Linked DNA regions of Cellulophaga sp. L1A9. The main gene of each other region encodes a partner of the protein of the gene in region 2 in a complex. Links are inferred from orthologs where the notes say so. Each region holds a gene or a part of one and is shown on either strand. Other genes may lie near its edges.

What was found. The genes of interacting proteins can lie anywhere in the genome.
Region 1: the proteins of pheS (region 2) and pheT are in contact, whole or in part, in a crystal structure (PDB 6P24), measured with the Escherichia coli proteins. The link is inferred for Cellulophaga sp. L1A9 from one-to-one orthologs.

What each region holds. Positions count from the first base shown.
Region 1 is NZ_CP047027.1:3,951,599-3,957,278, reverse strand. The notes cover bases 1-3,071. They hold pheT (phenylalanine--tRNA ligase subunit beta), read left to right. Parts: upstream 1-358; coding sequence 359-2,785; downstream 2,786-3,071. Other genes in these bases: GQR94_RS17385 (fasciclin domain-containing protein), read right to left, coding at 2,823-3,071; GQR94_RS17395 (peroxiredoxin), read right to left, coding at 1-81. In the rest of the region: more of GQR94_RS17385, read right to left, coding at 3,072-3,374; GQR94_RS17380 (hypothetical protein), read left to right, coding at 3,604-4,320; bacillithiol biosynthesis deacetylase BshB1, read right to left, coding at 4,373-5,095; GQR94_RS17370 (PLP-dependent aspartate aminotransferase family protein), read right to left, coding at 5,140-5,680.
Region 2 is NZ_CP047027.1:1,609,641-1,617,841, forward strand. What follows is about bases 2,933-5,913. They hold pheS (phenylalanine--tRNA ligase subunit alpha), read left to right. Parts: upstream 2,933-3,903; coding sequence 3,904-4,923; downstream 4,924-5,913. Other genes in these bases: GQR94_RS06850 (SulP family inorganic anion transporter), read left to right, coding at 2,933-3,736; GQR94_RS06860 (hypothetical protein), read left to right, coding at 4,974-5,369; GQR94_RS06865 (GbsR/MarR family transcriptional regulator), read left to right, coding at 5,505-5,913. In the rest of the region: GQR94_RS06835 (universal stress protein), read left to right, coding at 1-375; GQR94_RS06840 (carbonic anhydrase family protein), read left to right, coding at 414-1,040; GQR94_RS06845 (carbonic anhydrase), read left to right, coding at 1,139-1,765; more of GQR94_RS06850, read left to right, coding at 1,862-2,932; more of GQR94_RS06865, read left to right, coding at 5,914-6,020; GQR94_RS06870 (efflux RND transporter periplasmic adaptor subunit), read left to right, coding at 6,033-7,166; GQR94_RS06875 (efflux RND transporter permease subunit), read left to right, coding at 7,189-8,201.

The sequences.
Region 1 (5,680 bases), 2.3 Mb from region 2 along the record:
TGGCATCTCTTGATGCTCTTTCTTTTCTTTACATGAAAAAAACAAAACAAAAAATACCACAACAAATCCCAACTTCCTCATAATTCCTTCTTTTTCCGAAGCCGAATTAACAATTAATTTGTTACAATTAAAAATAAAAATCAATTCAATTAAATAGCTATTGAATGTCTTGACACATTGTTTTATATTTGTTGGCTGTTAGCTGCAAATTATTATAAACTAATAATAGCAAGGTTTACAAGAACAAAATCAGAAACCAAAACTAATTATCCGATGAGGATACTTGAATAGAGGCGTATGGTTCTAAAAATTAGAACACTACACTATATTTAAAACTCGGAATTGAAAATATTATTAAATGAAAATATCTTACAACTGGCTAAAACAATTTTTACAGATTAGCTGGGAAGCTGAGCAAACTGCGGAATTATTAACAGATCTTGGCTTAGAGGTAGAAGGAATTGAAGCATTTGAATCGACAAAGGGAGGCTTAAAAGGCATCGTTGTAGGTCATGTTTTGTCTTGCGAGAAACATTCAAACGCTGATAAACTAAAAATAACCACGGTTGATATTGGGACAGGAAACCCAATTCAAATAGTATGTGGTGCTGCTAATGTTGCGCAAGGACAAAAAGTACCTGTTGCAACTATTGGTACAAAACTCTACACGAAAGAAGGTGAAGAGTGGATTATTAAAAAAGGTAAAATTCGAGGTGAAGAAAGCCACGGAATGATTTGCGCTGAAGATGAAATTGGTGTTGGGGAAAGTCACGATGGTATTATGGTACTGAGTGATGATCTAAAACCAGGAACACCTTGTGCTGCTATTTTTGAAGTAGAAAATGACACCATATTTGAAATTGGCTTAACGCCCAACAGAGCAGATGCTATGAGTCATTTAGGTGTCGCTAGAGATCTAAAAGCGGGTCTAAAACAAAAAGATCTTCAATTAGAACTCATTACACCTTCTGTAAGTAATTTTCATATTACCAATAGATCTTTAAAAATTGATGTTTCCGTTGATGATAATAAACTTGCGCCAAGATATGCTGGTGTAACGATAAACAATCTTACGGTTCAAGAATCTCCAAACTGGTTAAAGAATAGATTAAAGGCAATTGGTTTAAGCCCTATTAACAATATCGTAGATGTTACTAATTACGTACTTCATGAATTAGGACAGCCTTTACATGCATTTGATGCTAATAAAATAAAGGATAATAAAATTAATGTAAAAACTTTAGCTACTGGTACTAAATTTAAAACTTTAGATGGGGTAGAAATAGAATTACATGAGGATGATTTAATGATTTGCGATGCAGAAAAACCACTTTGCATAGCTGGTGTATATGGAGGATTAAATTCAGGGGTTACAAATGATACTACCTCAATTTTTCTAGAAAGCGCCTATTTTGACCCTATTTCTGTACGTAAAACATCAAAAAGACATGGTTTCAACACCGATGCATCGTTCCGTTTTGAAAGAGGTATTGATATTAATAGTGTTGAATATTGTTTAAAAAGAGCTGCAATATTAATTCAACAAATTGCCGGTGGTGATATCACCTCTGATATTATTGACTTATACCCAAACAAACAGAATGATTACCAAGTTTTCTTGACGTATAAAAAAATCAATCGCTTAATAGGACAAGAAATCCCTCAGGATATTATAAAATCTATATTAGCTTCTTTAGACATCAAGTTAAATAATGTTACGGAAACAGGATTAGGTTTAACTATTCCATTCTATAGAGTTGATGTTCGCAGGGAGGTAGATGTTATTGAAGAAATTTTAAGAGTCTACGGGTATAATAATATCAATTTCAAAGAAAAACTAAACGCTTCGATAGCTACGACAAGTCCTTTTGAAGATTACAAAATTCAATCTATTATAGGCGACTTTTTAGCAGCGAAGGGGTTTAATGAAATAATGACCAACAGCCTAACTTCTCCTATTTATAATAAAGAGGTTGAAAAGTTAAACGAAGAACATACTGTTAACATTATAAATCCCTTAAGTAATGATCTCTCTATTATGAGAAGAACGTTATTGTTTTCAGGATTGGAAGCTATATTATACAACAGCAATAGAAAAAGACAAAATTTAAAGTTCTTTGAATTTGGAAAAAGCTACCATAACTATAATGGGAAGCAGCAAGAAAATAAACATTTAGTTCTTTTCCTAACAGGCAACAAAAATGAAGACTCATGGATTGCACCAGCAGCCAAGACAAGTTTCTTTACCTTAAAATCAAATGTGGAAAGTATCTTAGAGCGTCTAGGTTTAAAAAATCTATCTACTGTGATTTCTAAAAGCGAAGAATTTTCTGAAGCAATAGCCATAAAATCTGGTAAAATAGACGTTGTAAATTTAGGAACGGTTCAGAAATCAATTCTAAAGAGTTTTGATTTAAAGAATGAAATACTTTATGCTGATTTTAAATGGGATGAAATTTTAACTCTTATTCGCGATCAAAAGATAGCGTATCAAGAAATTTCAAAATTCCCAGAAGTGAAAAGAGATTTTGCATTGCTTATTGACAATGAAGTTTATTTTAAAGACATTCATAACATTGCCTTTGAAACTGAAAAAACCTTATTAAAAGAAGTAAGTCTTTTTGATGTGTACACAGGATCTAAATTACCAAAAGGTAAAAAGTCTTATGCCGTAAGCTTCACGCTTAAATCTGAGAAAGCAACCTTGACAGATAAACAGATCGAAAAGATTATGTCAAAATTCAAACATAATTTTGAATCTAAACTTGGTGCTGAATTGCGCTAAGATGCTTATAAAGTGGTACTGCAAGTAAAGCTTATACTTAAGCTTTACTTGCAAGATGACTTACACTATCTATTACATGGATAACACCATTACATTGATTTGCATCGGCTTTAGTAATCACAGATTGATTTCCAAATTTATCCGTCAATATAATATCAATACCCTTCATTGTTGCCGTAAGCGTATCTCCTGTAAGCGTAGTAAAACGAGCGCTCCCTTCTCCACTACAAAGTGCCTTTAATATTTTTGAAGCCGAAAGTTTGCCTGCAATAATATGGTACCCTAAAATCGATTGAATTTCTTTCTTATTCTTCGTACGAACTAAATCTACAATTCTAGCTTTAGTTGAAGAATCAAAATTAATATCACTAGGCGCAAAAACAGTAAATTGAGCTTCACCATCCAATAAAGCATCTAATTCTGATACATGTACTGCTGCAATAAGAAGTTCGTGATTTCCGGAGTTTTCGGCATTCTTTAAAATAGATTTTTCAGGATCCATTTTAATATTGCCATTTTTTTTCTGCGCATTAACACTAAGCATAGTAAGCGTTAACAGCACTAAAAGAGGGGATTTTAGTAGCTTCATAATTCAAAGTAGGTATTAAAACTTAATCAATTTAAAAAAATTTGGGATGGTATTTCATCGTTGAAATACCAAATAATAATGACAAGATACACCTATTATTGGGTAGTTCATGGGCAATAAGATGCATTTCATAGAAATTAACATTTATTTAACATGTGTTTAGTGAAAATCCTCAATATATCTAATCCAACAATTTTGTAAATTTGATATGATCTCAAAAAATATTCAGATGCTATTGAAAAAGATAAACCTTGAAGATCAACTCAAAAAAGAGAAAGTGAAGCATTCAAGCTCCTCTAATACTTTGATTGATCAATTTTACCACATTCTAGAAGAAGAGCATAAAACAAGCACTAGAATCAGAGAGAAAACCATTAAAAAAAATCAGGGAAATTACAATCACTTTATTATTGATCTTTTAGAAACGGATAAAATATATCATATTGATCAAATAAAAAAAATATGTATTGACTACAGACTTCGCTTTTTAGATAGTTCCTATTTCAAAGGAGAAATCCCTAAAGAAGCCTTTTTAAAAATAAATAAACTAGAGCAAGAGCATAAGACCACGCTTAAAAATTTTAAAATAATTGCACCGTCTAAATTATTTAAATTGGAAGATAAGGACGACCCTTTATTATTTGCTTCTATAGGTAATAACTATTATTATTTAATACACCAATGGGGCAATGATATGAGTGCCTATAGAAAATTACTAATGCTCCCTTTTAAGAATATCATCAATTTACTGCTGGTCATTATGGCACTAAGTTATTGCATGACCTTATTGGTACCTTCTGGACTTTTTTCTAAATCTGCATCTAATGCTCAATTTTGGATCCTTTGTTTTTTTATGTTCAAAACAATTATGGCTATTACTATCTTTTATGGTTTTTCAAAGGGGAAAAACTTTACACCTGCTATTTGGAATAGTAAATTTATATAATAACAAAAACAGCGGCTCTAGGCCGCTGTTTTTTATTTGATATTTGAAGTCTTTAAATAAGATCACTTAATTGTGCTACCGCAGGAAAACGTTCTGTTGTAAAACCCTCCGCATACTCTACTCCTATTAACCTTCCTAAATCTCTAGCTCTGTAATTTACGCTGTCCGTAAAATTCTTACTACTTATTGGTGTCTCTGGTTCATTACTTTTTGGATCGTAGAACTGAGAACCATACGCAAAAATTGCTTCCGTCTTCTTCTCTATAAACCCAGAAACATCTACTAAAAGATCTGGATTTAAATTTTTCCATTGAATGTAATGGTACACTATTTTTGGTCGCCATGCATCTTGCCAAACGTCATCACCATCAAACTTTGTATCAATTTTAATCAATCCGCTCAAAAAACAAGCATCACTAACCAATTTACTGCCTTTACCATGATCTATATGACGATCATCGATAGCATTACAAAGCACTATTTCTGGTCGGTATTTCCGTATCATTTTTATTACCGCTAATTGATGCTCTCTATCGTTGGTAAAAAATCCATCTGCAAATTCTAAATTCTCACGAACCGTTACCCCTAAAATTTTAGCAGCAGCATTTGCTTCTTTGTCTCTAATTTCTGCACTACCACGAGTTCCTAACTCGCCCCTAGTTAAATCTACAATTCCAACTTTCTTACCATTGGAAATTTCTTTAGCAATTGTTGCTCCTGCACCTAACTCTACATCATCAGGGTGTGCACCAAAAGCCAATATATCTAATTTCATACTTCTCATTTATGATTCATTTGTCGCACAACACGACCAATTACTTACTTAGCAACAGCAATTGCTTGTTCAATATCTTCAATTAAATCTTCAATATCTTCAATACCTAATGAAAACCGAATTAAACCATCTGCTATTCCTTGGTTTTCTCTTTCTTCCGGACTCAATAAACCATGAGATGTTTTTGAAGGTGATAGCATGGTGCTTTCTACTCCCGCTAAGCTCATAGATGATTTAATAAGCTTTAATGCTTGCTGAAAGGTATATGAATCTATTGCTTCATTAAGTTCAAAAGAAAGCATCCCACCAAAGCCACGCATTTGAGATTTTGCCAATTCATGGTCTGGGTGGCTGGGTAATCCTGGATAATAAACCGCTTGAATATTTTTATTTTGATATAAAAATTCCGCCATTTTCTGAGCATTTTCATTCTGTGCTCGCACACGTATGCCCATTGTTTTAATACTTCGTTCTAACAACCAAACCGTATAATCACTTAAACTACCTCCAAAATTTTTCGCTAAATGAAATATACGTTCCATATATTCTTTCGTAGAGGCCACTGCCCCTGCTAATATGTCTGAA
Region 2 (8,201 bases):
TTTGAGCCTAATAACGAATTATCTTTAGGTTTATTCAATTATGAACAGTTACCAACTTCCATAAGTTTTCTTCCTGAATTAATGGCACATATAAAAAAGCCTTTAAAATCATTTAAAATGAGAAACAATGAAAAGGCTGCGGAAGGACAACAAACAGACACTTTAAATACGGTTGATTTTGTTTTCGATGCCTGTGAAAATGTACCGGAAACACTCGCTAAATATGTAGCTATAAATGATGTAAATTTATTGTGTATTGGAAGGACTAACAAAGGCGAAAAATCTAATACTATTCAAGCCAATTTAAAAGATATTATAAATAGTATAAACGTGCCTTTACTGTTTACAGGAAGTAAAGAGCTTCATTTACCTTAATCCTATTTCAACAAGATATTAATTAATAATAAAAAAATATGAAAGCACATACCAGAGAAACACAATCCACAATGACTCCTCAAAAAGCATTGGATTTTTTAAAAGAAGGTAATCAGCGGTTTCAAAATAATTTAAAAGCAAATCGTAATTTACTAGAACAAGTAAATGATACCAGTGAAGGCCAATTTCCTTTTGCAACCATATTAAGTTGCATTGATTCTCGTGTTTCTGCCGAGTTAGTTTTTGATCAAGGACTAGGAGATGTTTTTAGTATCCGTATTGCTGGGAATTTTGTAAATGAAGATATTCTAGGAAGTATGGAATTTGCTAGTAAATTAGCTGGAACAAAACTTATTGTAGTTCTTGGCCATACCAGTTGTGGCGCGATAAAAGGAGCCTGTGACCATGCAAGAATGGGGAACTTAACCGCTTTGATAAATAAAATAGAGCCTGCTGTAGCTGCCGTTAAAGAACCACTAGACGAAAGTTTAAGAAATTCTAAAAATCTAGAGTTTGTAGATGCTGTTTCTGCTGAAAACGTTTTACAAACTATTAAAAATGTTAGAGAGCGCAGTGAAATTTTAGACGAAATGGAAAAGCAAGGCGAAATAAAAATAATTGGTGCTATGTATGATATTTCAACAGGTGAAGTAGATTTTTATTAGTCTTAAGTACACCTTCGTAATTTGAAAATGGCTTACCTTGTTTGTGGTAGGTCATTTTATGTAATAAAGTATCTTTCCAACCAATAAATCCTGAACAAATGAATCTTGATTTTGTATTCGAAAACAATAAAAAATGGGTTAACGATAAGTTAAGCGAGAACAGCAATTATTTTGATGAAATGGGAAAAGGTCAAAACCCAGAATTATTATACATTGGCTGCTCAGACAGTAGGGTAAGCGCAGAAGACTTAATGGGCCTAGAACCTGGTGAAGTATTTGTGCATAGAAATATTGCAAATATGGTTATAGGAACAGATTTAAATGCCATGTCTGTGGTTGAATATGCAGTAATGCATTTAGGCGTGGAACATATTGTAGTATGCGGTCATTATGGTTGTGGTGGAGTTAAGGCTGCTATGCAGTCTAAAGATTTAGGCATTCTTAACCCATGGCTTAGAAACATAAGAGATGTATATCGTATTCATAAAAAAGAGCTAAATGCGATTAAAAATGAACTAGAAAAATATGAACGTCTAGTAGAATTAAATGTTGAAGAACAATGCGTAAATCTTATTAAAACTGCAGCGGTACAAAAGGCTTATAGAGATCATGGTTTAAAGGTACATGGCTGGGTGTTTGATATTCATACAGGGAAATTAATCGATTTAAAAATTGATTTTGAAGGTATTCTCGGTAATATTATGGAGATTTACCACTTAGACTAATATTAGCTAAGTATTTAATTTAAAAATAATTAGCGCTGGGAAAACTTCAAAATTGTTTATAAATAAAGCCATTATAGTTTCACAAAATTTATTTCTATGAAGAATTTATTTTCTAATTTTAAAGGAGATCTTTTTGGAGGCATTACTGCGGGTATAGTTGCACTACCGTTAGCACTAGCTTTTGGTGTCAGCTCTGGTTTAGGGCCTAGTGCAGGTTTGTATGGCGCTATATTTATTAGCTTCTTTGCTGCAATATTTGGAGGAACAAATACGCAAATATCTGGTCCTACTGCACCAATGACAGCCGTAAGCATGGTTATAATTGCAGGAATCATTGCAATTAATGATGGGAGTGTTGAAAAAGCGCTACCCGCCATTCTAACGGTTTTCCTTTTAGGAGGTATCATGCAGATAGGTTTAGGGGTACTTGGTCTCGGTAAATACATTCGTTATATACCCTATCCAGTAGTGTCTGGTTTTATGACCGCCATAGGTCTTATCATTATCATTACGCAAACACTGCCTACCTTGGGGTATTATCCAAAAGATGACATAGCATTTGTAGATCAATATAAGCCACAAGCAGAAGAATTTATTTTAAAAAATATTTTAAAAGAAGAAGCTGGTGAAGGTATTTTAGTTTTAGAAAACTTTGAAGAAACGATCAACAGATCTAATGAAATTACACCAGAAAGTATTCAGAAAGAGGCACAGACTTTAGCTAATTCAGAAACTAAAGGTGCATTAGGTGCTTTAAAGGTTATCCCCCGTGCATTACAAAATATTAATTGGCTAGAATTTGGTCTGGCATTAGCAACTATATTTATTATTTACGGTTTTAAGCGAATAACAACAGTAGTACCAAGTACGCTAGTGGCTTTGCTCGTAGTTTCTGGTATTGCCTTTGGCTTTGATTTGAATTATAGGCCAATAGAGCAGATCCCTGCAGGATTTCCTATGCCTAATTTTAAAATTTTCACAGAATTTAGTTTAGGGAGCGTTATGCCGTATTTCTTTTCTGCATTGACCTTGGCTCTTCTTGGAGCTATTGACTCATTGTTAACCTCGGTGGTAGCAGATAACATGACCAAGACAAAACACATCCCAAATAAAGAATTGGTAGGACAAGGAATTGGAAATAGTATTGCTGCACTTTTTGGCGGGTTACCAGGTGCTGGAGCCACCATTAGAACCGTAGTAAATATTAATTCTGGAGGTAAAACAAAGCTATCTGGAATGATGGCCGGGATTTTATTATTGTTTATTCTATTAGCCTTAGGGCCAGTAGCCTCAAAAATACCCGCAGCAGTTTTAGCGGGTATACTGGTGACAGTTGGAATTAGCGTTATGGATTATAAAGGATTAAAAGCAATCCCAAGTTTACCAAAAGATATTAAAATAGGACCTATAAAATTAAGTTCAGAAGTTATTGTTATGATCGTAGTAATGCTCCTTTCTACATTCTGGAATTTAATTTATGCTGTAGGTATTGGTTTGGTAATTGCCTCATTAATGTTCATGAAAAAAATGGGTGATTTAACGGCAGAACGTTCCGATGTAAAATCGTTAGAGGAAGAAAAAGCATGGTCAGATGAAATTGATTTTCCTAAAAACTTAAAAGAAGAAGTTTTTATTAAACATTTAAAGGGACCTTTATTTTTTGGATCTACAAGTGAATTTCAGCAACTAGCAAACCAAATTCCAAAAACAGCATCAACCGTAATTATTAGAATGGGCCGTATGCAGTATATGGATCAATCGGGATTATATACCTTAGAAGATGTTTTAATCGATTTAAAGAAATCTAATATAACGATTCTCTTTGTGGGAGTTTTAAAACAACCAAGGTACATGATGGAGCGGGTAGATGTCATTCCAGATTTAATTCCTGAAGCACACATTTTCAAAACCTTTAATGAAAGTTTACTTTGGGTAAAAGAAAATATTAAAGACACTACAGTTACTTCTTAAAAAACCGCACTATTAAAGTACTTCATTTAACCCTTACCTTTCTAAGAGTTAAATTATTTAAAATAATACACTAAAAACACGCTATTTCACTGCTGATTAAAAAACTTTAAAGCAGTTCGCTATACTACTCCCATAAAAGTTTTAAATTTGTCGGCTAGTCCATTGTTATGATTGATAAAATAAAAGAACATATTGCTGAAATTGAAAAGTTTACTTCCGACTCTAAAGAGGCGGTAGAAAGCTTAAGAATTAAATACCTTGGTAAAAAAGGACTTTTAAATGATTTTTTTACGGAATTTAAAAATGTACCAAATGATCAGAAGAAAGAATTTGGGCAAACCATCAATCAGTTAAAGACAATTGCTACTGAAAAAATTAACAAGCTTAAAGAAGCTATAGAAGATAAAGTTGATGACAAAGGTGGTTATGGTGACTTAACACGCCCTGGAGAACCTGTAGAATTAGGTTCCAGACATCCAATATCTATTGTAAAAAATCAAATAATTGATATCTTCTCTAGAATAGGTTTTAATGTTTCTGAAGGTCCAGAAATTGAGGATGACTGGCATAACTTCACCGCATTGAACCTTCCTGAGTATCACCCCGCACGTGATATGCAGGACACCTTCTTTATTCAAACAAATCCTGATATTTTACTACGTACACATACCTCATCGGTACAAGTACGCTATATGGAAGATAATAAACCTCCAATAAGAACTATTTCTCCAGGTAGAGTATATAGAAACGAAGCTATCTCCGCTCGTTCTCATTGTTTTTTTCATCAAATAGAAGGATTGTATATTGATAAAAATGTTTCTTTTGCAGACCTTAAACAAACATTACAGTTTTTTACTACTGAGCTTTTTGGTAAATCTAAGATTAGATTGAGACCTTCTTACTTCCCCTTTACTGAACCAAGTGCAGAACTAGATGTGTACTGGGGATTAGAGACAGAAGCAGACTACAGAATCACCAAAGGAACCGGCTGGTTAGAAATTGGAGGTTGCGGTATGGTAGATCCTAATGTATTGACCAATTGCGGCATAGATCCTAATGAATATTCTGGTTTTGCATTTGGGGTAGGTATTGATCGTATTGCAATGCTACTACACCAAATTACAGATATCCGACTTTTAAGTGAAAATGATGTTCGCTTTTTAGAGCAATTTAAATCTGCACTATAGCATAAAGTAAAGTATATTTTTAGTAAAAACCCTTCTAAAGGAACCTACTCTTGAAAAAAGATATTAATATCCCTGTTGTTGAAGACGTTTACGTTGCCATTGTTTATGAATGGGATGACGAAATGTTGACTAAAGTTTGGAACGCCTATTTAATCAACAATAAAGAGACTGCCATAGAAATGGCTATTATAGTTTCAAACGGTTCTAATGATACAGATAAGACTGCCACTATTAGACATGGCTTAGGATCCTTAGAAGGCAAATCATTTAAAAAATTTGAACCGTTGCAAGAAGAAATCTTTGCTCTGGACAACATTTTTTCACTTTCCTTTTTCTCCAATAATAGGTTATTTGACAAAAAATATATTTTCAAAAAAAATACCATTAGCAGTAAAGCACTCACAACCATACCTTTGATAGGTAAAGAAGGGATAATCACTCCGTAAATCCTAAAATTTTCATAAAAATACATTTTTAAGTTCTTTTAGTTCGGTTTATTCCGAACTAATAAATATATTTGCACAGAATTTTACTGTCCATGGATTTTTATACCCAAAAAACAGTAGGAAATAAATTTAAAAATGGCAAATAGTATATGTAAAGAAAAAATGTCTTTAGTTGAAAAACTGGGGGTGCATTTAGAAAATAGAGAACAGCTGGCACCGGTTGCCGCACGTATCCTATCCTATATTATTTTAACTGGTAAAAAAGGAGCTACGTTTGAGGACATGGTAACCATTCTTTGTGCTAGTAAGAGCACTATTTCTACACACATTAATCACTTACAGGATTTAAAAAAAATTGAGTATTATACAAAGACCGGAGATCGTAAAAAATATTTTATTATAAACGCAGACACCATCATTCAGCATGTTGATAAAATGATAACTGATTGGAAAGAAGTGCGTGAATTACACCTAGAAATAAAAAACTACAAAGACAATCAAAATAATAAAAGTATTGAAAATAAAGAGGAAAAATTTGATTTAAATTTTCATAACGATTATATAAAATTTATAGATGGCGCTTCTGCTTCTATTGAAGAATTAAGAGTAAAATTAATTAAAGTTAAAAACAACAAACAAATCGATATTTAAACTAAGCACAAAATGAGACATAATAAACTATTAACGATACTAGCAATAACCCTACTTTTAGTCGTTTCAAGTTGCGGAGGCAATGGAGAACAAAAAGCTGCGGCGCCAGCAGGCCCTGCTCCTTCTTTCCCTGTAGTTGAAATGCAAACTAAAACCGTAACAGGATATCAAGAATACCCAGCAAATATAGAAGGTATTGTAAACAGTGATGTTAGAGCAAAAGTATCTGGTTATATTCAAAAAGTATTAGTAGACGAAGGACAAAAAGTACGTAAAGGTCAGGTGTTATTTAAATTAGAAACACAATCTTTAAGTCAAGATGCAGGTGCAGCAAAAGCACGTATTAATGTCGCTCAAGTTGAGGTAGATAAATTAGTTCCACTTGTAGAGAAAAACATTATTAGTCCTGTACAATTAGAAACCGCTAAAGCAAATTTAGCACAAGCACAAGCAAATTACAGCAGTGTATCTGCCAGTGTTGGTTATGCAACCATTAAAAGTCCTGTAGATGGCTACGTTGGTGCTATTAACTTTAGAGAAGGTGCCTTAATTAGTCCAAGTGATAGTATGCCATTAACAACAGTTAGCGAAATTAGTCAAGTGTATGCCTTTTTTAGTTTTAACGAAGCTCAGTATATAGATCTTTTACAAAGATCTGAAGGAACTACCAAAGCAGAACGTATTAAAAACTCGCCAGATTTGAGCTTAGTTTTAGCGAACGGAAAAATTTATTCTGAGACTGGACGTATTCAAACCAGTACTGGTCAGATCAATGAAAATACGGGAACTATAAAAATAAGAGCTGCTTTTAATAATCCAAATGAAATTTTAACCAATGGAAACAGTGGTACAATTAGATTTCCAATAGAATATAAAGATGCTATTGTGCTTCCCCAATCATCAACATATGAACAACAAAAAGACATTGTTGCTTTTATAGTTGATAAAGACAACAAAGTACAATCTACTATTCTAAAAGTACAAGGTACAGTGGGTAATTTATATGTGGTAGAATCTGGACTTAAAGCTGGTGATAGACTTGTTGTGTCTGGAGTTGGAAAATTAAGAGATGGTATGGCCATTACTCCACAAGACACCCCATTTGATGAAGCTATTAAACCAATAGAGGTTTTATTTAAGAATTAACAAATTATAAACTTATTTAGTTATGTTAAAAACATTTATTGAAAGACCAGTGCTTTCAACAGTAATCTCTATTATCATAGTAATACTTGGTGTCATCAGTATATCAAGCTTACCTATAGAGGAGTATCCAGATATTGCGCCACCTACCATTAAGGTAACAGCGTCTTATGCAGGAGCCAATGCAGAAACCGTTTTAGAGAGTGTAATTATCCCTATCGAAGAACAAATTAACGGTGTAGAAGGTATGAGTTATATTACCTCTACTGCATCTAACACAGGTGCTGCAGAAATTACCGTCTACTTTAACCAAGAAGTAGATGCAGATATAGCTGCGGTTAACGTTCAAAACCGTGTATCTAGAGCAAATGCATTACTACCACAAGAGGTTATACAGACCGGGGTAATCACACAAAAGCAAGAAACGAGTGCGTTAATGTTTATCTCTATGTATTCTGAAAATGAGAATTACGATGCGACATTCATTCAGAATTACTTGAAAATAAATGTGGTACCTGCAATGCAACGTATTAGTGGTGTTGGAGATGTTAGTTTATTCTCACAACAAGATTATGCGATGCGTATTTGGTTGAAACCTGAAAAATTAGCAACATACGGTTTAATACCTTCAGATATTACTGCGGCTTTAGCCGAGCAAAACTTAGAAGCTGCAGCAGGTTCTTTAGGGCAGAATAATGGGGAAGCATTCTCCTATACATTAACCTATAGCGGACGTTTTAAACATGAACAACAATATGCAGATATAGTTATTAAAGCTTTAGGTAATGGAGAGTTTCTTCGACTAAATGATGTAGCAACTATTGAGTTAGATGCACAATCTTATGCTGCTAACGCTATGAGTATGGGAAATCCTGCCGTATTTATGGGTATTTTCCAAACCAAAGGTTCTAATGCAAGAGAAATTATTGAGAATATCAAAGTTACACTTGAAGATGTAAAAAAAGACCTTCCAGAAGGTTTAGATATTTTTGTGCCTTATGATACTAGTTTGTTTTTAAATGCCTCTATAGAAAAGGT